2 regions of the Permianibacter fluminis genome follow, and region 2 is predicted to be linked to the other one. Evidence: predicted binding sites of a transcription regulator. Region 2 holds the regulator's gene; the other holds the start of a gene.
What was found. Region 2 encodes FliA, which starts transcription of late flagellar genes. Its sites were predicted from a motif close to CTAAAGTTTNNNNNNNNNNNGCCGNTAA; they were not measured.
Positions count from the first base shown of each region.

Region 1: a site for FliA is predicted at 2,594-2,621, ahead of HPT27_RS09215 (flagellar protein MotY). Genes of this name have one in related genera too.

Region 1 is NZ_JABMEG010000001.1:2,112,099-2,126,560, reverse strand. Features, by position in the region: gene HPT27_RS09225 (HAMP domain-containing methyl-accepting chemotaxis protein) at 1-996, opposite strand, end outside; gene gloA (lactoylglutathione lyase) at 1,145-1,555, opposite strand; gene HPT27_RS09215 (flagellar protein MotY) at 1,672-2,559, opposite strand; gene pyrC (dihydroorotase) at 2,840-3,871, shown strand; gene rnt (ribonuclease T) at 3,874-4,569, shown strand; gene HPT27_RS09200 (M48 family metallopeptidase) at 4,636-5,442, shown strand; gene HPT27_RS09195 (substrate-binding periplasmic protein) at 5,856-6,590, shown strand; gene HPT27_RS09190 (peroxiredoxin) at 6,663-7,268, opposite strand; gene HPT27_RS09185 (bacterioferritin-associated ferredoxin) at 7,580-7,771, shown strand; gene bfr (bacterioferritin) at 7,953-8,432, shown strand; gene HPT27_RS09175 (thiol-disulfide oxidoreductase DCC family protein) at 8,503-8,964, opposite strand; gene HPT27_RS09170 (DUF4166 domain-containing protein) at 8,961-9,524, opposite strand; gene HPT27_RS09165 (saccharopine dehydrogenase family protein) at 9,517-10,656, opposite strand; gene grxD (Grx4 family monothiol glutaredoxin) at 10,788-11,129, opposite strand; gene HPT27_RS09155 (urate hydroxylase PuuD) at 11,269-11,931, opposite strand; gene HPT27_RS09150 (superoxide dismutase) at 12,181-12,759, shown strand; gene HPT27_RS09145 (response regulator) at 12,919-13,350, shown strand; gene HPT27_RS09140 (EAL domain-containing protein) at 13,492-14,462, opposite strand, start outside.
Region 2 is NZ_JABMEG010000001.1:3,067,878-3,082,339, reverse strand. Features, by position in the region: gene flhF (flagellar biosynthesis protein FlhF) at 1-1,620, shown strand, start outside; gene HPT27_RS13390 (MinD/ParA family protein) at 1,661-2,506, shown strand; gene HPT27_RS13385 (RNA polymerase sigma factor FliA) at 2,536-3,237, shown strand; gene cheY (chemotaxis response regulator CheY) at 3,304-3,675, shown strand; gene HPT27_RS13375 (protein phosphatase CheZ) at 3,721-4,476, shown strand; gene HPT27_RS13370 (chemotaxis protein CheA) at 4,749-7,067, shown strand; gene HPT27_RS13365 (protein-glutamate methylesterase/protein-glutamine glutaminase) at 7,080-8,276, shown strand; gene HPT27_RS13360 (flagellar motor protein) at 8,280-9,026, shown strand; gene motD (flagellar motor protein MotD) at 9,058-10,152, shown strand; gene HPT27_RS13350 (ParA family protein) at 10,192-11,001, shown strand; gene HPT27_RS13345 (chemotaxis protein CheW) at 10,998-11,864, shown strand; gene HPT27_RS13340 (chemotaxis protein CheW) at 12,114-12,596, shown strand; gene HPT27_RS13335 (DUF2802 domain-containing protein) at 12,607-12,987, shown strand; gene HPT27_RS13330 (thymidine phosphorylase family protein) at 13,215-14,462, shown strand, end outside.

The DNA.
Region 1 (14,462 bases), 960 kb from region 2:
GCTCTGGGTCACCCAGAATGCGATCATCGCCGCGAAGGCCAACGCAATCACCGACGCCACGATGACGATCAGGCGGCTATAGCTGACCGCATTGTCGGCACTTTTCTTGGCGTTGTTCTTGAAGGCGTCGACCTCGGCCATTTCTTCGCGCAGTGCGGCCAACGCTTCGACCAATTGGGCCTCGGCTTCATCGAAGGCCGCTTTGGCCGCAGCGCCCTGCTCCAGTTGCTGCTGATAGATCGCCACGACACTGTTGGGGCCGCTGAGCAAGCCGCGGTAGCTGTGAATGCTGTCGAGCAGATCGCTGTCGGCACCCGCTGCCTTCAATTCCTTGCTGCGCTCATCAACCGACTCGGCAATCGCTTCCAGATCGCGCAGCACCGGTGCCAGCCGATTGACTTGGCGAATCGCCAACGCGTCAATGGCGCTGACGGTACCTTCGCGAATCAGCCGGTTCATTCGACCGGCAGCGGCGCGGATACTACCGCGACCGGTATCGGCCAGCTCGGCCAGCTCACCGTCGAGATCATCACCGCTTTCTTCAAAATTGGTGCGCTGCTTGGCGACTTTCAGCAACGCCGCGATTTCGGCTTCGTGGGCAGTGAAAATGCGCGGCGCCGTGCCAAGGTAGGCCTTGGCTTTATCATCGATGACTTGCAGGGCGGCGCTGATTTTCTTTTCGCCTTCGACCAGCTTGCCGAGCTCGGCGCGGCTGTCTTGATAGCTGCGCTCGGCCTGATCGTAAGCCGCGCGTGCAGCTTGCAGCTCTTCGGTGGTGCGGCCGTTGAAATGCTTGCCGAGTGCGCGCGAGGTTTCCAGCAAATCGGAATTGAGCTCGCCGCCCTTGATCACCATTGGAGCCGCGCGATCAGCAACGGCCGACAAATCGCTCTGGATTTTGGTCAGGCTGCCGATGCTGACAATGGCAATGACCAGCAGGAATGCACAGGTGACGGCAAAGCCGGCGCTAATGCGTTGGGTAACAGTCAGGTTCATGCCTTCGCCTCTTTGGGACAAGACTTCTCGGCACGCCGAATCCCTGGCACGCTTTGAACGATCTACAACGTCGGAGAGTGGTAATGATTGCTAGCTGGCGCTCGGTCAGACAAATCTAGCCCAGCGGTACAAATTTGCCAGTTTCGCGTCAATCGTTGCGGCGCTGGGCCGGCAACAGCTCAATGCGATAGCCATCCGGATCTTCGACAAAGGCCAGCACGGTGCTGCCGCCTTTCATCGGACCCGGCTCACGAACAATTTTGCCGCCAGCCGCACGGATGCGTTCGGCGGCGGCGTACACGTCATCAACGCCGATGGCCAGATGGCCGAAGGCGTTGCCGAGTTCGTAGTGATCGACGCCCCAGTTATGGGTCAGCTCGATCACGCTGCTGTCGCTCTCGTCACCGTAACCAACAAATGCCAGCGTGAAGCCTTTTTGGGGATCGGCGCTATCGGGGTAGTCGCGCCGGCGCAACAGCTTCATGCCAAGAATGTCCGTATAGAAATGCAGTGAGCGGTCCAGATCGCCCACCCGGATCATGGTATGCAGCAGTCGCATGCGAGGGCCGGAATTGGTCAAAAAACGGCCGGCCAATATACCCGAGTCCTGCCTGCCGGTCATGTGCCTAAATGCGTACCAATTGACCGGTCATGGCTGTTCAACGCTCCTCCGCCTTACCGGCTGATGGAAATCTGCACCCGCCGGTTTTTGGCGCGACCGTACTCGCTCTTGTTGTCCGCGGCCGGCTTGCGCTCGCCGTAAGTCACCGTCTGCACCCGCTTGGCATCGATGCCGGACTGCAGCAGGTAATCGCGTACGGCCTCGGCGCGCCGCTTGCCGAGCTGCTGGTTGAACCAGCGCCCACCCATGCTGTCGGTGTGGCCTTCGATGAGCATCAAATCGAGGGTTTTGTCGGCTTTCAGGTAGTCCCGGATCTGATTCAGCCGGGCCCGGGTCTGCGGGGTGAAATCGACCTTGTCATGTTCGAAATAGACCGTCGACTTGGCGATGTCGGCAAACGTGTACGGCAGCAGGCCGGCCAGGCAATCCTGGAATTTCTGGTTGGCGGCGGCAAAGCGTACCGCCGACACCCCAACCGCAACCGGGCTTTGATTGTCGCCATAACGGTCGGTGAAAAACGTCGGAAACCGGCCCTGGCCAAGCTCGGTCAGCAGCCGCCAGGCTGCGGCCTGCTTCAAGGCAACCAGCGTCCGGCCTTCGGTATACGGTGCAATGCCAAGCTCGGCGGCCGGCTCGCCCGTGGACCAGGCGGGCGGCAGCGAGCGCATGGTCACCGGGCCGGGCTGCAAGGGCAACGACCACTCACTCTGCAGTTCAAAACCGAGGTTGCGCTGGCCATTGCTGGCGAAGAAATAGGCGCGGCCGAAGCCGGGGATGTCGTGGCTCAGGGTGCAACGCAGCGCCGAACGCGTGGTCTTCCAGCCGGATTGCTCGATATCGGCTTCATAGCGCAGCAGCTCGGCGCTGACGCTGGCGCTGAGCAGGCCGGCAATGGCGATCAGCCCGAGCGGGAGTGATGTTTTCCGGAACATGCTCATCATGAGCCCTGCCATTGCCGAGACGATTCTTCCGGATTTATCGGCTGACCGTGCCGATTCTTGAGCGGCAGGTATAATTGCCGGCCACTTGCCCGATTCCGCTTTCCGAGTCTGTCCCGAGCATGAGCCTGCGACTGCTCCGCCCCGATGCTTGGTGCCGGCACCGGCGTCAGCTTGGCGCGCGATTGACCCGCTTGCAGGCAAAACATGCTCAGGCCGTAAACGGCAACCGTTTCCCGATCGGTCGGTTCGCGCCTGCCACCCATATGAGTCTGACCCAACCATGAGTTTACGATTGCTCCGCCCCGATGATTGGCACCTGCACCTGCGTGACGGTGCCAAATTGACCAGCACGGTCGCGCACACCGCGAATCAGTTTGGTCGCGCACTGGTGATGCCGAACCTGAAGCCACCGGTGATCACGCTGGCGCAAGCCGCCGGTTACCGTGAACGCATTCTGGCGGCACGACCGGCCGGCAATCGCTTTGAACCGCTGATGGCCTTGTACCTGACCGACAACAGCGATGCCAAGGAAGTGGCCGCGGTCAAACAAAGCGATTTCGCCCTTGCCTACAAACTGTATCCGGCTGGCGCCACCACCAACTCCGATGCCGGCGTCACCGGCATCGAAAAAGTCTATGGTGTGCTGGCAGAAATGGAAAAGCACGGCGTGCCGCTGTGCGTGCACGGCGAGGAAACCGATCACCACGTCGACATTTTTGATCGGGAAAAAGTTTTTATCGATCGCACCCTGATCCCGACCCTGAAACGCTTTCCCGGTTTGAAAGTGGTGTTCGAACACATCACCACCAAGGATGCCGCCGAATTTGTCCGCGACAGCGAGCATCAGGTCGCTGCGACCATCACCGCCCACCATCTGCTGTACAACCGCAACGCGATTTTTCAGGGCGGCATCCGGCCGCACTATTACTGTTTGCCGGTGCTCAAGCGCGAGCACCATCGCGCGGCACTGCTCGACGCCGCCACCAGCGGCAATGCCCGGTTCTTCCTTGGCACCGACAGCGCACCGCATGCCGTTCACACCAAGGAAGCCAGCTGCGGCTGCGCCGGCTGTTACACCGCGCATGCCGCAGTCGAGCTGTACGCCGAAGCGTTTGCCAGTGTTGGCAAGCTGGATCGGCTGGAAGGCTTTTCCAGCCTGTTTGGCAGTGACTGGTATGGCGTCGCCCGGCCAACCGAATACGTGCATCTGCATCAGGAGGAATGGCAGGTTCCAGCGCGTTATGCCTTTGGCAGTGACGAGATTGTGCCGCTGCGCGCCGGTGAAGCGCTGCGCTACAAGCTGGTGGGCTGAGCGTGAGCGACTCCTATCAGGCAAATCCGACAACTTTTTCGCTGGCCAAGCGCTTTCGCGGTTTCTATCCCGTCATCGTCGACGTGGAAACCGGCGGCTTCAATGCCCGCACCGATGCCCTGCTCGAAATCGCCGCCACGCTGATTGAAATCGATCCAGTCACCGGCGCGGTGCAGCGCGGTGACAGCGTGCACTGCCATGTCGAACCGTTTGTCGGCGCCAATATCGAAGCGGCCGCGCTTGCCTTCACCGGAATCGATCCGACGCATCCGTTCCGCTTTGCCGTGAGCGAAAAAGAGGCGCTGAATGAAATTTTCCACAAAGTGCGTGCGGCCCAGAAAAAACACGGTTGCCACCGCACGGTGCTGGTGGGCCACAACGCCTGGTTCGATCTGGCGTTTCTGAATGCCGCCATCGAGCGTACCAGCATCAAGCGCAGCCCGTTTCATCCGTTCACCAGTTTCGATACCGCCACGCTGGCCGGTCTCGCTTACGGGCAAACGGTACTGGCCAAAGCCTGCGCCCACGCTGGCATTGAGTTCGATGGCAACGAAGCGCATTCGGCCGTGTACGATGCCGAACGCACCGCGGATTTGTTTTGCGGCATCATCAATCGCTGGCAGGATCTGGGCGGCTGGCCGCCGCTGGGCGGCATGGCCGCCGAAGAGGAAGAAAAAGTCGAAGGCAGTTGCGACTGACATTCGTCAGCCCGCAATTCAAAGCCGAATGAGCTACACCATTCATCCGTTCAAGGAGACAGATTCATGCGTATCGCCGTGGTATTGCTGCTGGCTGCACTCAGCACCGCCTGCGCCGTCAACCCGGTAACCGGTCGCCGGCAACTGATGCTGGTATCGGAGCAGCAGGCAATCAGCGATTCCAAGGAAGCCTACGTGGCCGAAATGACGCAGCTTGGCCAGAAAGGCAAATTGAGTCAGGACAAGGCGCTGATCAAACGGGTCGAAGCCATCACCGGCAAATTGGTGGCGCAGGCAATCAAGTTCCGGCCGGAAACGGAAAGCTGGGAATGGAGTGTCAAGGTCATCGCCGAACCGGAAACGGTCAATGCGTTTTGCATGGCCGGTGGCCGCATGGCGATGTACACCGGTCTGATCGAAAAACTGGACGCCAGCGATGACGAAATCGCCCAAGTGATGGGCCACGAAATCGGCCACGCACTGTCCAATCACACGGCTGAAAAGATGTCGGTAGCAATGGCGACAAGCACCGGCGTTGCCCTGCTCGGCGTCGCCCAGCGCGACAATCCGCTGGCCGTGTCCGCTGGCGCAATGGCTGCCGCGGTGGCAGTGCAACTGCCCAACAGCCGCACTGCTGAAAGTGAAGCCGACACCATCGGCATCGAGCTGGCCGCGAAAGCCGGCTACGATCCACGCGCCGCTGTCACGCTGTGGAAGAAAATGGCCGAGGTCAGTGGCAGCAGCAACTTCGATTGGCTCAGCACCCACCCGGCGCCGGGCAAACGCCAGGATGCACTCGCCAAACTGGTGCCGAAAATGGAACCGTACTACCGCGACCCGGCACCACGACCGAGTTACACGCTGCGCAATTGATAGTCCGCGCGGAATAAAAAAAACGCCAGCCTCATGCTGGCGTTTTTTTCTTCCGCGCCCAGCCATTCAGCACAATAATTCCGGCGCCTTGTCGCTACGGATCAGGTTCTCTACTTAGACATACGTACTGACTTGAGTCTGGCGCGTCAATTTATCGTTGGGCTTTCAGGTCTCTGTGCGTCGATGGCGATCGCCGATTTGCCGCTGGCAGTTCTGATTGATTCAGCTATACCTGCACAGAGGCCAGCAGGTAGCGGCACCGGTTTGGCATGGCGGCGACCGTGCTCACTGCGCAGTTCGGGTGTAATCGTAGTGGTCGGTGTGAACGCGCCAGCTAAGCGGTAACGGCGTGTTGCCAGTGCCATGACAGCGATGCGAATGTGCTATCTGAAGATGTGGCTATCGGAGGCAGAATGCGCCATTCGCTTTTCTGGTTGCTCGGCTTGTGGTGCGGTCAGGCTGTCAGCGCCGAGCCTTTGCTGGTCGGCATCGAAGAACTCAACTACTTGCCGTACTATGCCTATCAAAACCAGCAATTCAGCGGCTTTGGCCATGACGTGCTGGAGGCGTTTGCTGCTGACAGCGGTCATACATTTCGGTATCGGGCATTGCCCATCAAGCGGCTGTACATTGAGTTTCTGGCCGACCATCTCGATTTCAAATTTCCTGACAATCCTTATTGGCTGGCAACAGAAAAGAACGGCATTGCGATCCAGTACAGTGAGCCGATCATTGAATTTACCGACGGCGTTCTGGTGCGACCAAACCGGGTCGGCAACGGTGTTGACACCCTGAAGATCATCGCCACCGTGCGCGGCTTTACCGCCTTCGATTACCTTGATCGCATCCGCGATGGCCGGGTCAAACTGAGTGAAATGGACACCCTGGAAGCGTTGACCAAAGCCACGCTCAGTGGCCGGGTCGATGGCAGTTATTTCAATGTGGTTGTAGCTGCCCGCCATCTGGCCAAAACCGAGCGGCAACCGGGCGCCTTGGTATACGACCCGTCACTGCCGCACACCGACTCGCACTACCATCTGTCCACCATCAGGCATGGCGACATCCTGGCCGAGTTCAATGCGTTTTTACGCAGTCATCCGGAACTGTTGGCTGAGCTGCGAAAAAAGTGGGAAATTCCCGCACCGTAAACCGCTCTGCAGCATAGGTAAAGGCAAAAAAAAGCCGCTCGAAAGCGGCTTTTTTTGTTTCGACAGCAAGACTTATAGCGACTTGCTTTCGCTCGCCAGGTACTTGGCGACACCTTCCGGCGACGCGGTCATGCCTTTCTTGCCTTTGCTCCAACCAGCCGGGCAAACCTCGCCATGCTCTTCGGTGAATTGCAGCGCGTCAATCATGCGCAGCATTTCGTCGATGTTGCGGCCGAGCGGCAGATCATTGACCACTTGGTGACGAACCACGCCTTTTTTGTCGATCAGGAACGAGCCACGGAACACCACGCCGGCATCCGGATGCTCAACATCGTAAGCGCGGCAAATGTCGTGCTTGACGTCAGCGATCAGCGGATAGCCAACCGGGCCGATGCCGCCCTTTTCAACCGGCGTATTGCGCCAGGCGTGGTGGCTGAACTGGCTGTCGATCGACACGCCGATGACTTCAACGCCACGGCTCTTGAATTCGCTCAGGCGGTGATCAAAGGCGATCAGTTCCGACGGGCAAACGAAGGTGAAATCGAGCGGGTAGAAAAATACCACGGCATATTTGCCTTCGATCGCTTGCTTGAAGTTGTAGCTGTCAACGATCTCGCCATTGCCGAGTACAGCAGCAGCGGTAAAGTCCGGCGCCGGACGACCTACCAATACACCCATGTTGTTCTCCTGAGGTTGTCGTGAAAATCGCTGTTATCAAAGCGGTGACCACTGCCGCCGCAGGTGACAGTGGTCGGGAAAGGGCGGTCATTATAGTGGGCGCTGCCCCACCATTTCCAAGTGCCGCACTGGGGCATTTTTTTGTACGTCCGCACAGTTTGCAGGCAAAACCGGCCTGCTGACCTGCGCTGCCGGACCCCTGCGGTCAGTCAGACGGTACGACGGCGCCAGTTTATGCGAATCAGAATCAATTGACATCAATTCTCATTTGCATACAATAACCACCATCCCGTCGCCGCAGGTCCACCGCCGTGTACGTATGTCTGTGCAAAGCCGTCACTGACCGCCAGATCCGCGAAGCCGTTGAGCAAGGCGCCAGCAGCATGCGGGATCTCGCCCGCGAACTGGGCGTTGCCACCCAATGCGGCAAATGCGGCTGCGATGCCCGCGAGCTGCTCAAATACTGCCTCGACGAGCTGCCGGATCACGTCAAAGCTGCCTGAGTCTCAATTCCGCTATCTCTTCGCATGGCGCCGCCCGCCAGCTGCATCGCTCGCCCAGCAATCCAGACTCTCATTTGCTTCAAGCACTTAGGCTTCGCGCCTGCATTGTCCAGACGCCGCCCCGGGTCTAGACTTCCGGCTCCAGCGCCGTGCCGGACGCATGCTCTCGGGAGATTCCGCCATGAAAGGCGACGTCAAAGTCATCGCTTTCCTGAACAAAGTGCTCGCCAACGAGCTGATCGCCATCAATCAATATTTCCTGCACGCCCGCATGTACAAAAACTGGGGCTACAAAGCGCTGGCCGATCACGAATACCACGAATCGATCGACGAGATGAAACACGCCGACAAACTGATCGAGCGCATTCTGTTTCTCGAAGGCCTGCCGAACCTGCAGGATCTCGGCAAGCTGTTGATCGGTGAAAATGTCGAAGAGATGATCAAATGCGATCTGAAGCTGGAACTGAAAGCGCTGCCCGCACTGAAAGAAGGCATCACCCATTGCGAGGCCGTGCATGACTTCGTCAGCCGCGACGTCCTGAAAGACATTTTGCACAGCGAAGAAGAACACATCGACTGGTTGGAAACCCAACAAAGCCTGATCAAGGAAATGGGCCTGCAGAATTATCTGCAATCGGCCGCGGGTGGCGTTGGCAGCTGAACCGCTGTCGATGAGCAAAAAAAAAGGACGCGTTGATGGCGTCCTTTTTTTTGCTCTGTCGTTTTGCCATTCAATCCAGAAATCGTTCAACCTCATCGGCCTGAGGAATCCGACACTGCTCCGTGCGACCAAACCAGCGATAGCGACGCTGTGCCACGGCGACATAGAGCGGATCCCGCAATCGTTCCGGTATCAGGCGCAACAGGCTCAGCAGCCGCCAACCAGCACCGAGCTGCCAGAGCACGCGCAATATGGCGTCGGTATGGCTGTAAACGCGTCCCTTACTGACAAGCAACATCGTTTCCGGATCCAGCGCCGAAAACCCGGCCTGTTCCAGTAGCTGTTGTCCGATCTTGGTCTGCACCGCCGCAAAGTGGAAGCGCTTGTTCTGGTCTCGGGCCAACAAAAAATTGACCCAACCATTGCAGAGTCGGCAGTGGCCATCAAATACGATGACTTGCGCCGGCAATCCGGAGATGGCAGCCCAATCATGGCCGGGCAAAGCGCTCGCTACCGCCGGTTGCCGACTCATGACGATGCCACCGTATTGTGTTCAAGATAACCGCGATAGTGAACCAGCAGTCCGATACCCGGCAGCTCGGCCCGGACATCAAAATGAAAGCGGCCATCCTGATCGTATTCACGTGCATGCACTATCGGGTGCCAGCGCTGCGCGATGGGCACACCAAGAATGAAGAACTCGCGCAGTCGTAGCTGCAAGCCGGCGTTGTCCGTCTCAATATCAAAAACAAACCGGGTCGGACCAACGCGCTCCATCAGCTGCGACTGATGCTGCCATTGCCGGGACCGCATGCGCTGGGGACCAAAGCGCCGCAGCCATAGCTCAGCATGATTATCGGCGCGAAAAACAACCGTCACCGGAACCTCATCCTGTGCGCGTGGCAAGCCTGCCAATCGAGCGCACAACCAGGCCAAGGGATGTCGCGCGCCACGGATCTGGCAGCGGCCTGTCACGCACCGCTCACCTTGTAGCAGTGGCCCATGCATTGCCTGCACAGCAACCGGCAACTTGGCATAACGTTCGGCCAGAATACGTTGATACAGCGACGGCGGCAGTGATGAATCAGTCATGAGTGGGCCGCTCATCGCAACGGAAATGAATATCCAGATCGCGGGCTTCGGCAACAAACTCCGCCAAGGTAAATTGCTCCAGACACGGCCGGGCGCCGCTGATCATGGCGGCACCGCTGGCAAGTTTTTTCGCAAGAACGGCGGCAGCGATGGTCGGCACAAACGGGCCGTCGCCACTGCCAGCCAGCAACTGCCATTGCTGGCAACGCACTTGCTGCGCGTGATCACGCCCGGCCACGGTCACGACCATACCGCCGGAATCAGAGCCAAACCGTTCGAACCAGCGACTCATTCGGGCCAGGCGGCCGGCATGGCGTGACCAATCTCGCACCCAACCCAATCGCCGTAGCCACGACAATCCGTACAAGCCCAGATGCAGAAATGACAGTTCGAGCCCCGCTGAAAATTGCACCGATTGCACGCCACGATAATGCTCCGGAAACAAACTCAGATCGGGCACGTCGCAATGTGCCAACCAGCGTCTGCCAACGGGCGCAGGAAAGGAATGGCGATGCAGATTTTGCCAACCATACACCGTCCGCCAGCGCCCGCCTTGCCAGATCTGGCTCGGTTTGCCGACGTAACTCAAAATGGCGGCAACAGTCGCCTCGCCCCGTTCGGTACGATTACCGGGCGCGATGGCGATATCAATCCTATCCACCTGCGCCAAATCAGCGCTCAATGCCTGCATGACAGCCGACGAAAGCCCCGGTACCGAACTGGCGCCGCTGATGACTACTCGGTCTTGCGCACGCGCCTCCGCATCCAGTTGGCTGATGCCTGTGACAAAATCGCGACCATCAGCCAGATCGATGTAATGCAGACCGGCAGCGAGACAGGCGCGGGCAACGCGATAGTCCTGCCCCTGAAACGGGCCGCCGGTATGAATCAGCAGCTGGGCGCCTGACTCTTTCAGCTCAGCCGGCAGCGTGGCGGACTGGGCATCGATCACCAGCGGTGTGCAGTGCGCGCTTGCGCCACCGGTGCGCAGCGTCGCCACCAGTTGCTCGGCTTTCTGACCGGAGCGGCCAGCCAGCAGCAATTCCAGGTCCGGCACCCGCGCCAACCGCGCACTCAGCCGACGACCAAAATTGCCGTATGCGCCAAGAATCAAAATCCGATATGGCTTCACGTTTTTTCTACCAGCGTGACACGCAAGGTATCGGCGGCTCCGCAGCACCAAGGCAAAAAAAAGAGCAGGTTTTTTACCTGCTCTTTTTCGAATGCAGCCTGATGATGATGGGCCCTACCGAAGTACCACGCTCAGGCTTCGCCTTTCGCTGCCTTCGCTTTTTCGGTGGCGTCTTTCAGCAGCGGCATCAGCTCGCCTTTGGCAAACATCTCGGTGACGATGTCGCAACCGCCGATCAGTTCACCGTTGACCCACAGTTGCGGGAAGGTCGGCCAGTTGGCGAATTTCGGCAGCTCGGCGCGGATGTCCGGGTTGGCGATCACATCAACGTAGGCGAACGGCTGGCCGCATTGCAGCACCGCTTCGGCGGTGCGGGCCGAGAAGCCGCACATCGGCAGCTTTGGTGAACCTTTCATGTACAGCACGACGGTATTGTCGGCGAGTTGTTTCTGGATTTTCTCGAGGGTGTCCACGGCGCTTGGCTCCACTGACGACAGGAATGGCGGCTATTGTACCCGAGCCGGTCCCGCCGAGTCCTGACCAAACAAAAGGGCTGCCACGCAGCCCTTTTCCCGGTTCCCTGTCACGGAACCACCAACTGACCTGCCCGGGTTACAGGAAGGCCATCAACCCCAGCAAAACCAGGGTCAAACCGACGCCACAGTGGATCACGCCTTTGACGGTCGTCATCGGGCCGAGCTTGCCGGCAATGCCGTTGACTTCCAGCGCGCCGATCAGGGCAATGGCGATCCAAATCTTGATGCTGCCGAGGTCAAACATGCCGAACGGCATGTGGGCACCAGCCCCCATGAAGAACAGCATGGCCAGCGAGAACATCACGTTGGTGCGCGAAGCCAACAGCGCTTTCGGGCCGGCGGCAGCGGCTTCCGGCAGGGCGGCGCCGCCCTGCGCCACTTGCGTAGTCGAGGCGATGACGATCTTCTGGTTCGGCCAGATGATCAGCCAGACGTTCAGGAACATCAGGGTACCGAGCAGCACGCCGAAAAACAGCGTGTCGGTGATGTTGGCACCGCGCAGCGCCAGGATCAGCGCGCCGCTGACGAAGGTCCACAAGGCGCCAAAGCGAAACCAGTTCAGTGCCCGCGGCAACTGCTTCTGGATCATGTTGCTCTTGGTGGCAGCCTCAGCTTCCTTGAAGAATTCGCCTTGAATGAAGTTGAAGTAATACAGCGTGCCGATCCAGACCACGCCGAAGAAAAAGTGCAGCCAACGCAAGCCGATTTCGGCGCCGGCGTGTGAAAACAATGCCTCCATGATGCCCTCCTGTTCTTGTTGATCGCCCGATTGATCGTCCAGTCGAGGCGATGGGACTGTTTTAATGAATGTGCGTACCCGCACAAAGTCGAAGCCGCCCGATTCTAGCGCTCCGGCATGAGGTTTTGCACAGGGTTCATTTGTCGCGTCGCGGTACTTCCCTTAAGATGCGCAGCCTTTTTTCCCCGGCTTACCCTTAGTTTTGCTTGGGGTATTGCCGTTTTTACGCTATCTGCTGGAGATCCCGTCATGGCGTTCGAACTGCCTCCCCTGCCTTACGTCCGCACCGCGCTGGCCCCGCATATCTCGGAAGAGACCCTGAATTTCCATTACGGCAAACACCACCAGACCTATGTTGACAACCTGAACAAGCTGGTGCCGGGCACCGCTTTTGAAGGCAAGTCGCTCGAAGAGATCATGAAGAGCTCGCAAGGTGGCGTGTACAACAACGCCGCCCAGATCTGGAACCACACCTTCTACTGGCACTCGCTGGCGCCTAACGCCGGTGGCGAGCCGACCGGCGCGCTGGCCGACGCCATCAACAAGGCCTTTGGCTCGTTCGCCGCGTTCAAGGAGAAGTTCACTGCCTCGGCACTGGGCAACTTCGGTTCGGGCTGGACCTGGCTGGTCAAGAAGGCCGACGGCTCGGTCGACATCGTCAACACCGGCGCCGCCGGCAACCCGATGCTGGATGGCCACACCCCGCTGCTGACCTGCGATGTCTGGGAACACGCCTACTACATCGATTACCGCAATGCCCGCGCCAAGTACGTCGAGGCATTCTGGGCCTTGGTCAACTGGCAGTTCGCCAGCAAGAACTTCGGCTGATCCGGTCACCACCGGTGGTCGTATCAAAAAAGGGGCCAACCAGGCCCCTTTTTGCTGGCCCCGTTCTGCTTGCCCCGGATAGGTCCGGCCGGCCCCCAAGTTGAAGAGCGGGCATGTGCGAACTAGGCTGTTTACACGGACCCGGATGGTGGCGCGAGAATGGAAGTGGAAATCCTGCTGGTCGAAGACGACCCGAATGATATGGAACTGACCTTGCGCGCGCTGCGCAAGAAGAACCTCGCCAACCATATCGAAGTGGCGCGCGACGGTGCCGAGGCGCTGGAGTTCATTTTCTGCACCGGCGCCCATGCCAACCGCGCCATCCATGAGCAGCCCCGGCTGATTTTGCTGGACTTGAAACTGCCGAAAGTCGACGGCCTGACCGTGCTGCAAAAACTGAAAGCCGATCCGCGCACCGCCAAAATTCCGGTCGTCGTGCTGACTTCCTCCGCGGAGGAACGCGATGTGGTCCGCTCTTATCAATTGGGCGTCAACAGCTTCATCACCAAGCCGGTCGATTTCGGCCAGTTCACCGAAGCCATCGGCCAGCTTGGCCTGTACTGGATGCTGCTGAATACCGCGCCGCGCTGAAATAAAAAACGGAAGCCGGCCATCCACCGGCTTCCGTTTTCGTTTTATGCGCAACCCACAGCCATACCATCGGGTGCGCGGTCGTTCTGGCCCATCCCCTTCACATTCGCTTCGATTCCGTTCCGTACCGTTTGGCTCGGTTTACTCCACCGAGACAATCCGGCGCTCGATTTCCTTGATCATGGCAATGAACTGATCGGCCGGCAGCGGCCGGCTGAAGAAATAGCCCTGCATCATGTCGCAGCCATGCTCGAGCAAAAAGTCCCGCTGTTCGACCGTTTCCACGCCTTCGGCAATCACCTGCATGTCGAGACCATGTGCCATGGCAATGATGGCTTTGGCCAAGGCGGCGTTGTCACGATCACGGGTGACGTCACGGACAAACGAGCGATCAATCTTCAACACATCAAACGGGAACCGTTTCAGATAGCTGAGCGCCGAATAGCCGGTGCCGAAATCATCGACCGACAGGCGCACGCCCATTTCGTTGATCTGGTGCAGCTGGCTGGAGTTGGCCGCGGTTTCGTGCAGCACCAGCCGCTCGGTGATTTCCAGCTCCAGAAGCTCGGCCGGCAGCCCGCTGTCGACCAGTGCATCGCGTACCGTCGTCACCATGCCGGAACCGGTGAATTGCCGGGCCGACACGTTGACCGCCAGCCGCAGCGGCGCCGCAATTTCCTGCTGCCACTGCGCCACCGTGCGACAGGATTCACGCAGCACCCATTCGCCAATCGGCACGATCTGGCCGGTCTCTTCGGCAATGGGAATGAACTGATCCGGCGCCACCAGACCCAGCTCACTGTTCTGCCAGCGCAGCAACACTTCCACCGCGACAATGCTGAGGCTGCGCGCCGATACCACCGGCTGATACACCAGATGAAATTCGCTTTGCGGCAGCGCCCGGCGCAATTGCGTTTCCAGAGTCAGCCGCTGCGCGGCCAGCCGGTTCATTTCCGGGGTGAAGAAGCTGAACGCGTTTTTGCCCTGTTCCTTGCTGCGATACATTGCGGCATCGGCATTCTGCAGCAGGATCTGCGTAGTCTCGCCATCGTCCGGGCAGATGGTGATGCCGATACTGGCCGAGATGAACAGTTCGCGGCCGTGAATATGAA
Region 2 (14,462 bases):
CGCAATGCGCTGGCTGAAGTCAGCCGCGAGCTGGGCCCGGATGCGGCGATTTTGTCGAGCCGCCGGATTGGCGGTGGCGTCGAGTTGCTGGCCGCCATTGATTACGACCCGTCGGTGTTGAGCACAGCGGTTCCGCGCAGCGTTGATGCGCGCAATAGCGCGTCCTCTGATGGGGCATCTGAAACGATGACCGAATCCCTTGCGCCGGCCGCAGCAAAGCGTGCGCCAGCCGCTGACAAGGCACAAGCGACCAGCAAGAAGACACCATTTGAAGCCTTTCTTGAGTTGGCAGAGCGGCAATCCGCGCAAGCATCGGACGATGCTCACGCCGCCGAAGTTGCCGTGCCGCCGCGCGAGCGTAGCCGCACCGAACGCAATCGCCAACTGCCGGCAAAAGATGCCGGTCGGAAATTTCAGTCTGCACCGGCAGGCCAGACCAAGACCGCTGCCAGTCGGCGTATGACCCGGTTCGACGCTGACCACGAAGCGATGGTTGCCCGCGCTGCGACGTCTGCCGAAAAAGCGCGCCGCCCGGACGGTGCTGACACTGATCAGATGCCAAACGCGCCACGCAGCCAGCAAGCCGGCCTTCAGCACAATGAGCGTCAAGACTTGCAGGCCGATTGGCCGGGTCCAAATGCCGCGCCGGCAGGCTTGCGTGATCTGCAGGAAGAAGTCCGGCAGTTGCGCGGTTTGATGCAGGAGCAATTGCAGGGTCTCGCTTGGCGCGATTTGAAGCAGCGGCAGCCGCTGCGCGCGATGCTGACCAAACGGTTGGCCGCGCTGGAGCTGTCACCGCGGCTGCGCGAGGTGTATGCCAGTGCCGAAGGCCGTGATGTCGAACAGGCGTTGGCAACGGCCTATGCGGCGATCGCCCGCGATATCGTCAACAGCGATGACGCCATGCTCGATCAAGGCGGCATTTATGCCTTTGTTGGTGCCACCGGCGTTGGCAAGACCACGACCATTGCCAAACTGGCAGCGCGATTTGCCCTGCGTCACGGCGCCGGCAGCGTTGCCCTGATTAGCACCGACAGTTTCCGTATTGCCGGTCACGATCAGCTGGCGACCTATGCACGATTGATTGGCTGCGCGGTGCGCACCGCCGACAGTGCCGCCAGTTTGCAAAGCGCGCTCGACAGTTTTGTCGACCGCCGGCTGATCCTGATCGACACCGCCGGCATGAGCCAGCGCGATGCCCGACTGGCCGAGCAACTGGCCGCACTGGCCAGCGCCCGTTACCCGGTCAAACAGGTTCTGGTGCTGTCGGCGACCGCACAACGGGCGATTTTGCAGGAAAGCGTCAAGCAATTCGGTCAGCGCCGTGTGCATGGCGCAATCTTGACTAAACTGGATGAAACCACGTCGCTGGGTGCGGTCCTGACGGTACTGCTGGAGAGCCGGCTGCCGCTGATGGCGAGCTGTGACGGCCAGCGGGTGCCGGAGGATCTGCGGTCCTTGCGCGGTGCCCAACTGGTCGACCGGGCGCTGAAGCTGGCCGAACAATTCCGCGACGGCCCGGACGAATGGCTGATGGCGCAAGAACTTCCGGTCGGCCGGGGGTTGGCGGCTCAGGTGGCGGCCAACCCAGCCAAGGTGACCGCCCATGCTGGCATTTGATTTCAAACAGGGCCTGGACCAGGCCTCGGGGTTACGGCGGATGATACAGGCACGGCCGGTCAAGGTGATTTCGGTTACCGGCGGAAAGGGCGGCGTCGGCAAGACCAGCGTCACGGTCAATCTGGCGGTCGCGCTGGCCGAGCAGGGCCATGCGGTCATGGTGCTGGATGCTGACCTCGGTCTGGCCAACATCGACGTGATGCTCGGTTTGCATGCCGGCCGCAATCTGTCTCATGTGATCAGCGGCGAATGCGACATTCCGGACATCCTGCTCGATGGCCCCGGTGGCATCAAGATTGTGCCGGCTTCCAGTGGCACCCAGGCCATGGCGCAGCTGAGCCCGGCCGAACACGCCGGACTGATTCGGGCGTTTAGCCAAATCGGCCACCAGATTGATTATTTGTTGATCGATACCGCGGCCGGCATTTCCGACACCGTGATCAGTTTTACCCAGGCTTCGCAGGATGTCTTGTTCGTGGTCTGTGACGAGCCGACCTCGCTGACCGACGCCTATGCGCTGATGAAGATCCTGAACCGCGACCACAAAATGGCGCGGTTCCGTCTGCTCGCCAACATGGTCCGCAGTCCGCAGGAAGGTCGCGATCTGTACGCCAAGCTGACCCGGGTCACCGACAAGTATCTGGATGTGACGCTCGATTACATCGGCGCCATTCCGTTTGACGAAAACGTGCGCAAGGCCATCCGCAAACAGCGACCGGTGGTCGATGCGTTTCCGCGTTCGCCGGCGGCGCTGGCCTACCGGCAACTGGTCAAGAAAGTGGAAAGCTGGCCCCTGCCGCAAACGCCCGGTGGCCACATCGAATTTTTCATGGAGCGCCTGGTGCAGATGTCCAACCAGGCGGCACTGTCAGAAACGGGTAGCTGATGTACGCACCAGCCCACTATGCGAAGGCCATGTACGAAACTGCCCAATCCCCCGAGGAATTGCTTAACCAGTACGCGCCACTGGTCAAACGCATTGCCCACCATTTGCTGGCTCGCTTGCCGGCAAATGTGCAACTCGACGACCTGATGCAGGCCGGCATGATCGGCTTGCTGGAGGCGTCGCGCAAATACGATTTCAGCAAGGGCGCCAGCTTTGAGACCTTTGTTGGCATCCGCATCCGTGGCGCCATGCTGGACGAGGTGCGTCGCAACGACTGGCTGCCGCGCTCGGTCCATCGCAATGGCCGGCGCATTGCCGAGGCCACCAAGGCGGTTGAGCAGCGGCTTGGCCGGGATGCGCGCGATGCCGAAATCGCCGCGGAAATGCAGATCAGCCTGCACGAATTTCAACAGCTGCTGGCCGACAGCAGCGGCGGGGCGGTCTATGGTTTTGATGATGTCGGCCTGACTGACGATTTATTGGCGCAGCAGGAAGGGGTTCATCTCGCCGGTCCGCAGGAAGGGGTTCATGACGAGGCGTTCCGCAAGGATTTGGCCGCTGCCATCAGCCAGCTGCCGGAGCGGGAGAGACTGGTACTCGCGCTATACTATGATGAGGAAATGAACCTGAAGGAAATCGGGGCCGTCTTGGGGGTCAGCGAGTCGCGGGTCTGCCAGATCAGCAACCAGGCCATGGCCCGGCTGCGTGGCAAATTGCGTGACTGGAACTGACGCCAAGTCGTATCAGCATAAGAATTTTCAGTATTTGAGGGCAGATTAATGGCGTATGACAAAAACATGAAGATTCTCATCGTCGACGATTTCTCGACCATGAGACGCATCATCAAGAACCTGTTGCGCGATCTGGGGTTCACCAATACCTCGGAAGCCGATGATGGTGCTACCGCACTGCCGATGCTGCAGAACGGTAACTTCGACTTTCTGATCACCGACTGGAATATGCCGGGCATGCAGGGCATTGATTTGCTCAAGACTGTCCGCGCCGATCCCAATCTCAATACCTTGCCGGTGTTGATGGTGACCGCTGAAGCCAAGCGTGAACAAATCGTCGAAGCGGCGCAGTCGGGCGTCAATGGTTACATCGTCAAACCGTTTACCGCCCAAACCCTGGAAGAAAAGATCAACAAGATTTTCGAGCGGATTGGCTAAGCCCGGCGGGGCACGGCAGCAGTGGCTGAGCCCGGGAGCAGTGGCATGGACACCGACAATAATGAGCAGTGGAGCCAGAAAGTGTTAGGACAAGCCAAAGAGCTGGTGCAATTGCTGGAGTCGGGCCAACACGATGCCGCCCAGTCATTGCTCGACCAGATGCGCGGTGAACGGGACGTCAATCTGTTTTCGGAAATCGGCAAGCTGACCCGGCAATTGCACGAAGCGCTGATCAGCTTTCAGCTCGACAACAAGATCACCAGTTTTGCCGCTCACGACATCCCGGATGCCCGTGAGCGGCTCAACTATGTGATCACGATGACCGAGCAGGCGGCCAACCGCACCATGGATGGCCTCGAGCGTTGCATGCCGCTGGTGACTCAGCTCAATCATCAAGCCAGCGAATTTCGCGGCAAGATGCAGAAGCTGCTGCGCCGGGAAATGCAGCCCGGTGAATTCCGCATTCTGTGTGACGATCTGGTCGCGCATTTCGAAGGCACGGAAAAGCAGTTAAGCGATGTCCAGCACACGCTCAATGACGTGATGCTGGCGCAGGATTATCAGGATCTGACCGGACAGGTGATCCGGCGCGTGATCAGTCTGGTGCACGACGTCGAAGGCAGTCTGGTCGAGTTGGTCAAGATGTTCGGCAGCATGACCGAAATGGCGTCAGCGGCGAGCGAACCCGGTAAACCGGAAGTGACCAAGGGTGTGGAAGGCCCGATCATAGACAAAACGCGCCAGGATGCTGTGCATGGGCAAGACGATGTCGATGCCCTGTTATCCAGTCTGGGCTTTTAACCTGGAAACGGCGATTGGCGCTCAAAGTGATTGTTAGATGTGCGTCTGACTTTCTGAGTCACGACGATTGCAAATAAGTTTGGAGAGTTGGTCGGTCGCTACACAATGCATAGCGCCTTCCGGACTTGGTGATACAGCGTTGCGGCTTTTTTTGCAAAAGAGTCGCCTCACGAGGAATTCAACCTCGTTGCGGCTTTCGCTTTGTCTCACCGGCGCCGGAAAGCACTCTGCATAGTGTCCAACCACCATTTCCAGGTTACAGGCGGAACACGATGGCCCTTGATGCTGATGAGGAAATTCTCCAGGACTTTCTGGTCGAGGCCGGCGAGATTCTGGAGCTGTTGTCGGAGCAATTGGTCAAGCTGGAGCGCAGTCCGGATGATCTGCCGTTGCTCAATGCGATCTTCCGCGGCTTTCATACGGTCAAAGGTGGCGCCGGGTTTCTGAAACTGACCGCGCTGGTCGAAGTGTGCCACCTCGGCGAAAACATTTTTGACAAGCTACGTAATCAAGAGCTGCGCGCCAACGCCCAGATCATGGACCAGGTGCTGCAGGTACTGGACGTGGTCAACCGCATGTTTGATGAAGTGCGCGGCGGCAATGAACCGGTTCCTGCGGATCCGGCTTTTCTCGAAGCGCTGCACGCCTGTGCCGAAGGCAAAATGACGGCCGAAGCGGCACCGGTCGCGGCGGCTGAGCCTGCACCGGCACCTGCGCCGGTAGCGGCATCAGCTCCGGCACCCGCTGCGGCGGCCAAACCGGCGGCAAGCGGTGACATTACCGACGCCGAATTTGAAAGCCTGCTGGACGAGTTGCAGGGCAGCAAAGCCGCGGCACCGGCAAGCAAGCCGGCGGCAACGGCGCCGGCTGCAAGTGCCGGTTCTGGCGATATTTCGGATCAGGAATTCGACGCGCTGCTCGATTCGCTGCACGGCAAAGGCAAAGCGCCGGTGGTCGCGGCGACAGCGACGCCAGCAACTACATCCGCAACAACATCCGCCGCAAAACCGGCTGCCGGCGGCGACACGATTTCGGACGACGAATTCGACAAGCTGCTTGATCAGCTAGATGCGCAGAAAAAATCTGGCGCGGCACCCGCGGCCCCCGCAGCAAAGCCGGCCGCACCGGCTGCCAAAGCGGCAGACAAACCCGCCAAGGCGAGCGCCGCGAAATCGGCGGATGCTGGCAAGGCCGCTGGCAAAGCCGGCGAGACCATTTCCGATAACGAATTTGATGATTTGCTGGATCAGCTGCACGGCAAAGGCAAAGCGCCGACACCAGTCGCACCCGCTGCGCGGGCACCTGCAGCAACACCAGCTCCGGCACCTGCCGCCGCAGCGGCAACACCCGCCGCTGCCACAGCAACGGCTGCTGCCGGTGCCGCTCCGGCGGCAGCTGGCGAAGCCATGGCGCAAGCGGAGACGACCGTCCGGGTCGATACCAAGCGCCTTGATGACATCATGAATCTGGTCGGCGAGCTTGTGCTGGTGCGCAACCGGTTGCTGACGTTGGCCAATGCGGTTGGCAACGAGGATTTGGGCAAGGCGGTGCAGAATCTGGATGTTGTCACCTCCGATCTGCAAGGCGCCGTGATGCAGACCCGGATGCAGCCGATCAAGAAAGTGTTCGGCCGGTTCCCGCGGGTCGTGCGCGATCTGGCGCGCAGCCTCAAGAAAGAAATCAATCTGGAGTTGATCGGCGAAGAAACCGATCTCGACAAGAACATGGTCGAGGCGCTGGCCGATCCGCTGGTCCACCTGGTTCGCAACGCGGTGGATCACGGCATTGAAATGCCGGATGAGCGCGAAAAATCCGGCAAGGATCGCACCGGCAAGATCATTTTGTCCGCAGCGCAGGAAGGTGATCACATCCTGCTCGAGATCCGCGATGACGGCAAAGGCATGGACCCGGCAATGCTGCGTCGGAAAGCGGTGGAAAAGGGCTTGATGGATCAAGATCAGGCCGAGCGCTTGAGTGATGTCGAAGCGTTCAATCTGATTTTCATGGCGGGCTTTTCCACCAAAGCCGAGGTCTCGGAAATATCCGGTCGCGGTGTCGGCATGGATGTGGTGAAAACCCGCATCTCACAACTCAATGGTTCGGTGTCGGTGTTGTCGGAAGTCGGCAAGGGCAGTCTGATTCAAGTCAAGCTGCCACTGACGCTGGCGATTCTGCCGACCCTGATGGTCAGCGTGCACAAGCAGGTGTTTGCTTTGCCGCTGGCCAGCGTCAACGAAATTTTCCATCTCGATCTGACCAAGACCAACGTGGTTGATGGCCAGTTGACCCTCGTGGTGCGTGGCAAGGCATTGCCCTTGTTCCATCTGGAAGAGTGGCTGGTGCGCGGCGCCGTGCGCAACACCAAACGTCGCGAAGGTTTTGTCGTCATTGCCCAGATCGGTTCGCAGCGCGTCGGGTTTGTTGTTGATGCCTTGATTGGCCAGCAGGAGGTGGTGATCAAACCCTTGGGCAAATCCCTGCAGGGTACGCCGGGCATGGCCGGTGCGACGATTACCTCGGATGGTGGCATCGCCCTGATTCTGGATATGCCGGCATTGCTCAAACAATACGCGCGCCGCAGTGCGGCGTGAGGCGCGCTCATTATGGCTGTGCGGGTACTGGTAGTTGATGACTCCAATTTTTTCTGCCGGCGGGTCGTCGAGATTCTGAAATCGGATCCGGGCATCCAGGTCGTCGGGGTGGCCAACAATGGTCTCGAAGCGGTAAAGAAATCCGCTGAACTGAAGCCCGATGTCATCACCATGGATGTCGAGATGCCGGTCATGGATGGCATCACCGCGACCAAACAGATCGTTGCCCAGCAATCGGTCGCCGTGTTGATGCTGTCATCGCTGACCTATGAAGGCGCCCGCATGACGCTGGATGCGATGTCAGCCGGCGCCGTCGATTTTCTGCTGAAAAGTTACGAAGACGTTCAGGGCAATCAGTCCAATACCGCCAATCTGCTGCGCGAAAAAGTCAAAGCCATTGGCCTGCAACAGCAGCGCCGCAGCGGTGGCGCGTTTCGCACGGCTGCGCCGGCTCCGGCGGCGACTTCCAGTTCATCAACGCCTGGTTCATCAACCTCCAGTTCTCCGGCGCCGGTTGCCGAGTTGCGGCGGCCAGCCACGGCGCCAACGGGTGCTGGCAGTGCGCCAGCACCGGCAGCACGGTCCACACCAGCAGCCGACAGCGCTCGGCCTGAGCCGGCGAAACAAACACTGCGTCGCGGCAACACCAAACTGGTAGCGATCGGTTCTTCCACCGGCGGTCCCGTTGCCTTGCAGCAGGTGCTGACGCCACTGCCACAAAATTTTCCGGTGCCGATTGTCATTGCCCAGCATATGCCGGGCACGTTCACGCCAGCCTTTGCCCAGCGACTCGATGGTTTGTGCAATGTCCGGGTCAAGGAAGCCGCCGATGGCGATGTCCTGCAAGCCGGTCATGTTTATCTGGCGCCGGGTGGCAAACAAATGACGCTGGAAGGACAAGGCGGGCAGCTACGGGTGCGCATTCGGGAAACCGACGCCCGGCTGCAGTACGCGCCTTGCGTTGATGTGCTGTTTGGTTCGGCGGCCAATTTGCTCGGTGGCAATGTGGTGGCGGTCGTGCTGACCGGCATGGGTGCGGACGGTCGTGAAGGTTCGCGCTTGTTGCGTGACAAAGGCAGCACGATTTGGTCGCAGGACGAAGCGAGCTGCGTCGTTTACGGCATGCCGCAAGCGGTTGCTGCGGCCGGCATCAGTCATCAGGTGGTCGCGCTGACCGAAATCGGACGTCGGCTGGCGGCGGAGATCTGAACGGTGGATTCTCTGGCACTGATAGGTTTCCTGCTTGGACTGATCGCGGTGCTGGTCGGTCAGCTGCTGGAAGGCGGTCAGCTGGGCGCGCTGATGAACGGTCCGGCGCTGCTGATCGTGATCGGCGGCACGCTCGGCGCCACGCTGTTGCAAACGCCACTGAAAACCTTTTTGCACGCGTTCAAAATGCTGCGCTGGGTGATCCGGCCGCCAGTGTTGCCGTTTGCCGATGGTTTGCGCCGCCTGGTCAACTGGAGTGCGACGGCGCGCAAGGAAGGTTTGCTCGGACTTGAGCAACTGGTGGATCGCGAAGACGATATTTTTGCCCGCAAAGGGCTGGCCATGTTGGTGGACGGCGGCGAGCCGGAAAGCATCCGCGGCGCCATGCTGACCGATCTGGAATTGCAAGAGCAGCGGCAACTGCAATCGGCGCGGGTGTTCGAAGCGATGGGCGGTTACTGTCCGACGCTCGGCATCGTTGGCGCGGTCATGGGGCTGATTCAGGTGATGGGCAACTTGAGTGACCCGTCGCGGCTCGGCAGCGGCATTGCCGTGGCGTTTGTTGCCACTGTCTACGGGGTCGGTTTTGCCAACCTGCTGTTTCTGCCGGTAGCCAACAAGCTGCGGGCACTGGTGCTGGCGCAAAGCCAGTACCGGGAAATGTTGATCGAAGGCATTGTCGCGATCGCGGAAGGGGAGAACCCGCGCGTCATCGAGAACAAGCTGGCCGGTTTCGTCAATCCGCCGTGATGTTTACCCCGCGCCCTGATACGAGCTCGTCATGATCCGCCGTCGCCGTTACGAAGAAGGCGAAAACACCCATCGCTGGCTGGTTTCCTACGCCGATTTCATCACCTTGTTGTTCGCGTTCTTTGTCGTGATGTATTCCATTTCGCAGGTCAATGAAGGCAAGTACCGGGTCTTGTCGGATTCCTTGCTGTCGGCGTTTGAAAGTACCCCCACCAACACCGCTGAGCCTGCCGAGCAGGCGAGCCAATCGGCCACACCAACCGGCGAGGGTTTGCTGGAAGGCCAACCGGAAGCGGTGCCGGTCACGGCGCCAAAAGACGAGCAGGCGGCGCAGGAAGACCTCAGCTTGCCGGCCGCCAATGCGCCGAACGAGCAACAGAAGCGCGAATTTTCCCAGCTGTACGGTGAGCTGGAGCAATCGCTGCAGCCGCTGATCGATGCCGGCATGGTGGCGCTGCGCGGCAATCAGGACTGGATTGAAGTGGATATGCGTTCCGGCTTGCTGTTCGAAAGTGGCAGCGACGTGCTCGGCAAAGCCGCTGACCCCATCATGACCGAGCTGGCAGAAAAGCTGCGTGACAGTCGCAATCTGATGCGCATCCGCGGCTACACCGACAATCAGGCCATTGAGACCGAGCGGTTTCCGTCAAACTGGGAATTGGCATCGGCCCGTGCAGTCGCGGTGGTACGGAAGCTGCAAAGCTTTGGTATCCCGCCGGCACGGATGGCGGTCGAGGGTTTTGGCGAGTTCAACCCGATTGCCAGCAACAACACGGCAGAAGGGCGGGCGCGCAACCGGCGCGTGGTGTTGGCGATTTCGCGGCTGCATGAACCGGACAAACACCGCGACGAGAGCAGCGGCAAGGGCGCGCCGGCAGCAGGCGGCGAACGTTTGCCGGCCGATCCGGCGAGCAGGTCGGAGTCGGCGACGTCAACGTCAACGCCGGCTACGACATCGACGACGAGTCCGGTGACAAATGCGGCAACCGCTACCGAAGCGGAGCCAACGGAAGCGCTGGATGTGGTGCGCTTGCCGAACGGAGGTTTGCTGATACGCGGCAAGGAGCGCAACGAACCTGCAGCGGTGCCGGAGCAGCAATCGGCACCGCCGAAACCCAAGCCATAAATGGCGCGGGATGCGATTGAATGATGACGGGAGTGGGCTGTGCGGATTTGGGCGGTAGCCAACCAGAAAGGCGGCGTCGGCAAGACCACGACTTCGGTGTCGTTGGGTGGTCTGTTGGCGAGCAAAGGCGCGCGCGTGCTGCTGCTCGATCTGGATCCGCATGCCTCGCTGACGGCGTATTTTGGCGCCAATCCGGAAGGCGATGACCCCGGCATTTTTGATCTGTTCACCGAACACCGCTCGCTCAGCCGTGAACGGATTCTGCAATGCGTGAAAGACACCGGTCAGCCGGGCCTGCAATTCATTCCGGGTCAGGTTGCCATGGCGACGCTGGAAAAACTGCTCGCCGGCCAGGATGGTCAGGGCCTCATCATCACCCGCATGCTGGCGATGGTGCAGGCCGATTATGACAACGTATTGATCGATTGCCCGCCGGTGCTCGGCGTCTTGATGGTCAATGCGCTGGCGGCCTGCGATTACCTGTTGATGCCGGTGCAAACCGAATTTCTGGCGCTGCAGGGACTGGAGCGCATGCTGCGCACGCTGCAGATGATCGAGCGTTCGCGCAAACTGCCGATTCCGTATCGCATCATTCCGACCATGTTTGATCGGCGCACCCGCGCCGCCGTGCAATGCCTGCGGCAACTGCGTGATGGCCACGGTGACAAGGTCTGGCGTGGCGTGGTGCCGGTCGATACCCGTTTGCGCGAAGCCAGCCGCTCGCATCTGCCGCCGAATGTGTTCGCGCCGGAGTCGCGTGCGGTGGAAGCCTATGCGCAGCTGATGCGCGACATCATTCAAATCCAACGGATATCGCAAGCGCCGCCGGTCAGTCAGGCGGCGTCATGAGCAAACACCGCGCTGAACAGGCTCTGGCCGATTATCTCGATCGGCTGCTGGCGCCGATGCCGTTGCCTTTGGCCTCGCCGGCGGCCTCGCTGCTACCGCATGCCGAGCCGGTGGCTGAACCCGTAATCCTGCCGGCGGCCCGGCAGCGCTTGCAGCAGTTGCTGGACCAGGTCTCGGAAAAGCCAGTGGCCGTCGTGGCGGCGCCAATCGCGGCGCCAGTTGCGGCTCCGGTCGTTGCTCCGATAGCAGCTCAGGTAGCCGCTCCGATCACAAAAACGGTCACCGCACCGGTTAGCAAACCGGCGGTTGAAGCTGTCAGCAGCCAGCCCGAGCCGATTCCGCATCCGGTCTCGGCAGTCGCCAGCGCCGTCGCCGAGGCCGCGACGGCCATTTATACCAACCAGCAGTATCGAACCGACTTGCCGGCGAGTTTCCCGACTCTGGTGTTCCGGGTCGATGAGTTGCGGCTGGCCATGCCGCTGCATCTGCTCGGTGGCATTCAGCGCCGGGACAAGCCACTGACGCCGCTGGTCGGGCGGGCCGACTGGTTTCTCGGCCTGTTGCCGCATGAGCCGGAGAACATCAACGTCGTCGATACCGGGCGCTATCTGCTCGGTGACAAGTACCGGCCGGAACTGGTCGACGGTTACCGCTATGTGATCCGGATAGGGGACAGCCCATGGGGCTTGGCCTGCACCGATCTCTGTGCGACGCGCAGTCTGAGCCAGGACGATGTCAGCTGGTATGACAGCAATCCACGGCGGCCGTGGCTGGCGGGAATCATCAAGGAGGACCGCTGCGCCCTGATCAATACCCGGGCGCTGGTTGATGCATTTGAGCAGCTGGGCCGGCATGCGGCCTGAGCGCCCCGTTTGACAAAAGCAGGCTATGCTTGAGCCAGTACTGGCACGCTGGCTGTTCTTACTGGCGTCAGCCGATGGCTGATTCTGGTTTTGCTACCGGGGCCAGCTCGACTGAAAACGGAGCCAATGCAAACACATTGGCGGTAAACAGATTGGCGACAAACCGATTTGCAACAAACAGACTTGCAGCAAACAGACCGACTGAAAACAGACTTGAAAGGTGTACCCATGAACAATGAGAGTTCCCGTCTGGCCAAGGCAACCGGCTCGGTAAAGGAAGATCCGGTGCTGCAGTGGGTGACGTTCCGGCTTGGCAACGAGACCTACGGCATCAACGTGATGCAAGTCCAGGAAGTGCTGCGCTATACCGATATCGCACCGGTACCGGGCGCGCCAATTTATGTGCTCGGCATCATCAATCTGCGCGGCAACGTGGTGACCGTCATTGACACCTGCCAGCGCTTTGGTTTGCAGCCGATTGATGTCACCGATAACACCCGCATCGTGATCATCGAGGCCGACAGTCAGGTCATCGGCATTCTGGTCGACAGTGTTGCCGAAGTGGTTTATCTGCGCAGCTCGGAAATCGAGTCGGCGCCGAATGTCGGTAATGATGAAAGCGCAAAATTTATTCAGGGCGTCGCCAATCGCAATGGCGAGTTGCTGATTCTGGTTGATCTGAACAAATTGCTCAGCGACAGCGAATGGGCTGATCTGAGCTTTGCTCATTGAGAACGCGAACATGAATGTGCTGCAGTATGTGGCGTTTCTGAGCAGCGGTCTGGCACTGATTTTTGCCAGCCTGTGCCTGCTGCTGTGGCGCCGGGTCAAGCACACCGAGCAAATCGTTCAGGAATTGCGCAGCCAGCACCAGCAGTTGGCCGAAACGGCCAAGATCGTCGGCCGCAAGTTGGTGCAGTTGCAAAGCGACTTGCAGGGAGTTGCCCAGAAACTGCAAACCGAGCAGGCCGCACCGAGCAACAGCAATCACAAAGCCTATGGTCAGGCTGCCCGTTTGTTGCAGCAGGGCATGAGTCCAGAAGAAGTTATGCAGAAATGCAGCCTGAGCCGGGGCGAGGCAGAATTGCTGGCGGTGATGACGCGAGCCGCCAGCGGCGATTGACTGGCGCTCACGTTGACGGCTGGGCTGTCACCGTTTTTGTTGTGTGCTTGGTCGCTCTTTCGCTCTCGCTTCCTTCTTTACTCTTGCTGTACTCCTCGTATCGAATTGGTCGCCGGATTGCTTGATCGCAGTCAATACCCCGTCAGCTTGAAACGCCAACCATGTTTGTCAGTCGGCAGCGGAGTGCTGTATCAAGGCGTGGCGATTAATCAGGATGGTGCGGCAGCGTGAAAACCAAGACCAACGTCAATGAGCTGTTTGTTAAACGAATGGGTATCGATACCCATCGGCAGGCCATTGCCTTCATGCCGCGTGATTGTCATGCCTGCCGCTCGGAAGGTTTCAATGCCTTGTCTCGGGTGCGGCTGGTCACCAAGCAAGCCAGTGTCATCGCCACACTCGACATAGTCGACAGCGACATCGTGCCGGCGGGTTACGTCGGTCTGTCGGAATCGGCTTGGCAACAACTGAAAGTCAAAGCCGGTGATGTGGTGCGTGTTTCCCATGCGCCGCATGTCGATTCGCTTCGCTACATTCGCAGCAAACTGTTCGGCAATGAAATTGATCAGGCCGGCTTCAATGCGATTCTGGCGGATATCGTGCGTGGCCATTACAGCGACGTGTTACTGACCGCGTTCGTCACCAGCTGCGCCGGCGAACACATGAACCGGAACGAAGTGATCGCACTGACCCGGGCCATGGTCGAAGCCGGGCAGCGGCTGACCTGGCCACAAGCCTTGGTCGTCGACAAACACTGCGTCGGTGGCCTGCCGGGCAATCGCACCACGCCGATTGTGGTTGCCATCGCGGCGGCAAACGGTTTGTGCATTCCAAAAACTTCTTCGCGCGCGATCACCTCACCGGCCGGCACGGCCGATACCATGGCGACACTGACCACGGTCGAGCTTGATCTGGCCAAGATGCGCGAGGTGGTCAGCAAGGAAGGTGGCTGTCTGGCGTGGGGCGGCGCGGTCAATCTGAGCCCAGCCGATGACATGCTGATCCGGATTGAGCGGGCCTTGGAAATCGACAGCGAAGGTCAGTTGGTCGCATCGGTGTTGTCAAAAAAAATCGCTGCAGGTGCCAGTCATGTGTTGATTGATATTCCAGTCGGGCCAACGGCAAAAGTGCGCACGGCGCCAGCGGCAGCCCGGCTTGCCGCGGAGCTTGTGAACGTTGGTGCTGCGCTGGGTTTGCAGGTGAAAGCGCATATCTCCGATGGCAGCCAGCCGGTTGGCCGCGGTATTGGCCCGGCGCTGGAAGCGTTTGATCTGCTGGCGGTGCTGCAGAATCAAGCCAATGCACCGGCAGACTTGCGGGCCCGCGCCATCGAACTGGCCGCGAAAGTGCTGGAGCTCGGTGGCGTCGCCGCTGAAGGTCAAGGCCTGGTGTTGGCCGAACAGACGTTGGCGAGCGGTGCTGCGTGGCAGAAATTTCAGGCGATTTGTCAGGCGCAAGGCGGTTTGCGCGAACCA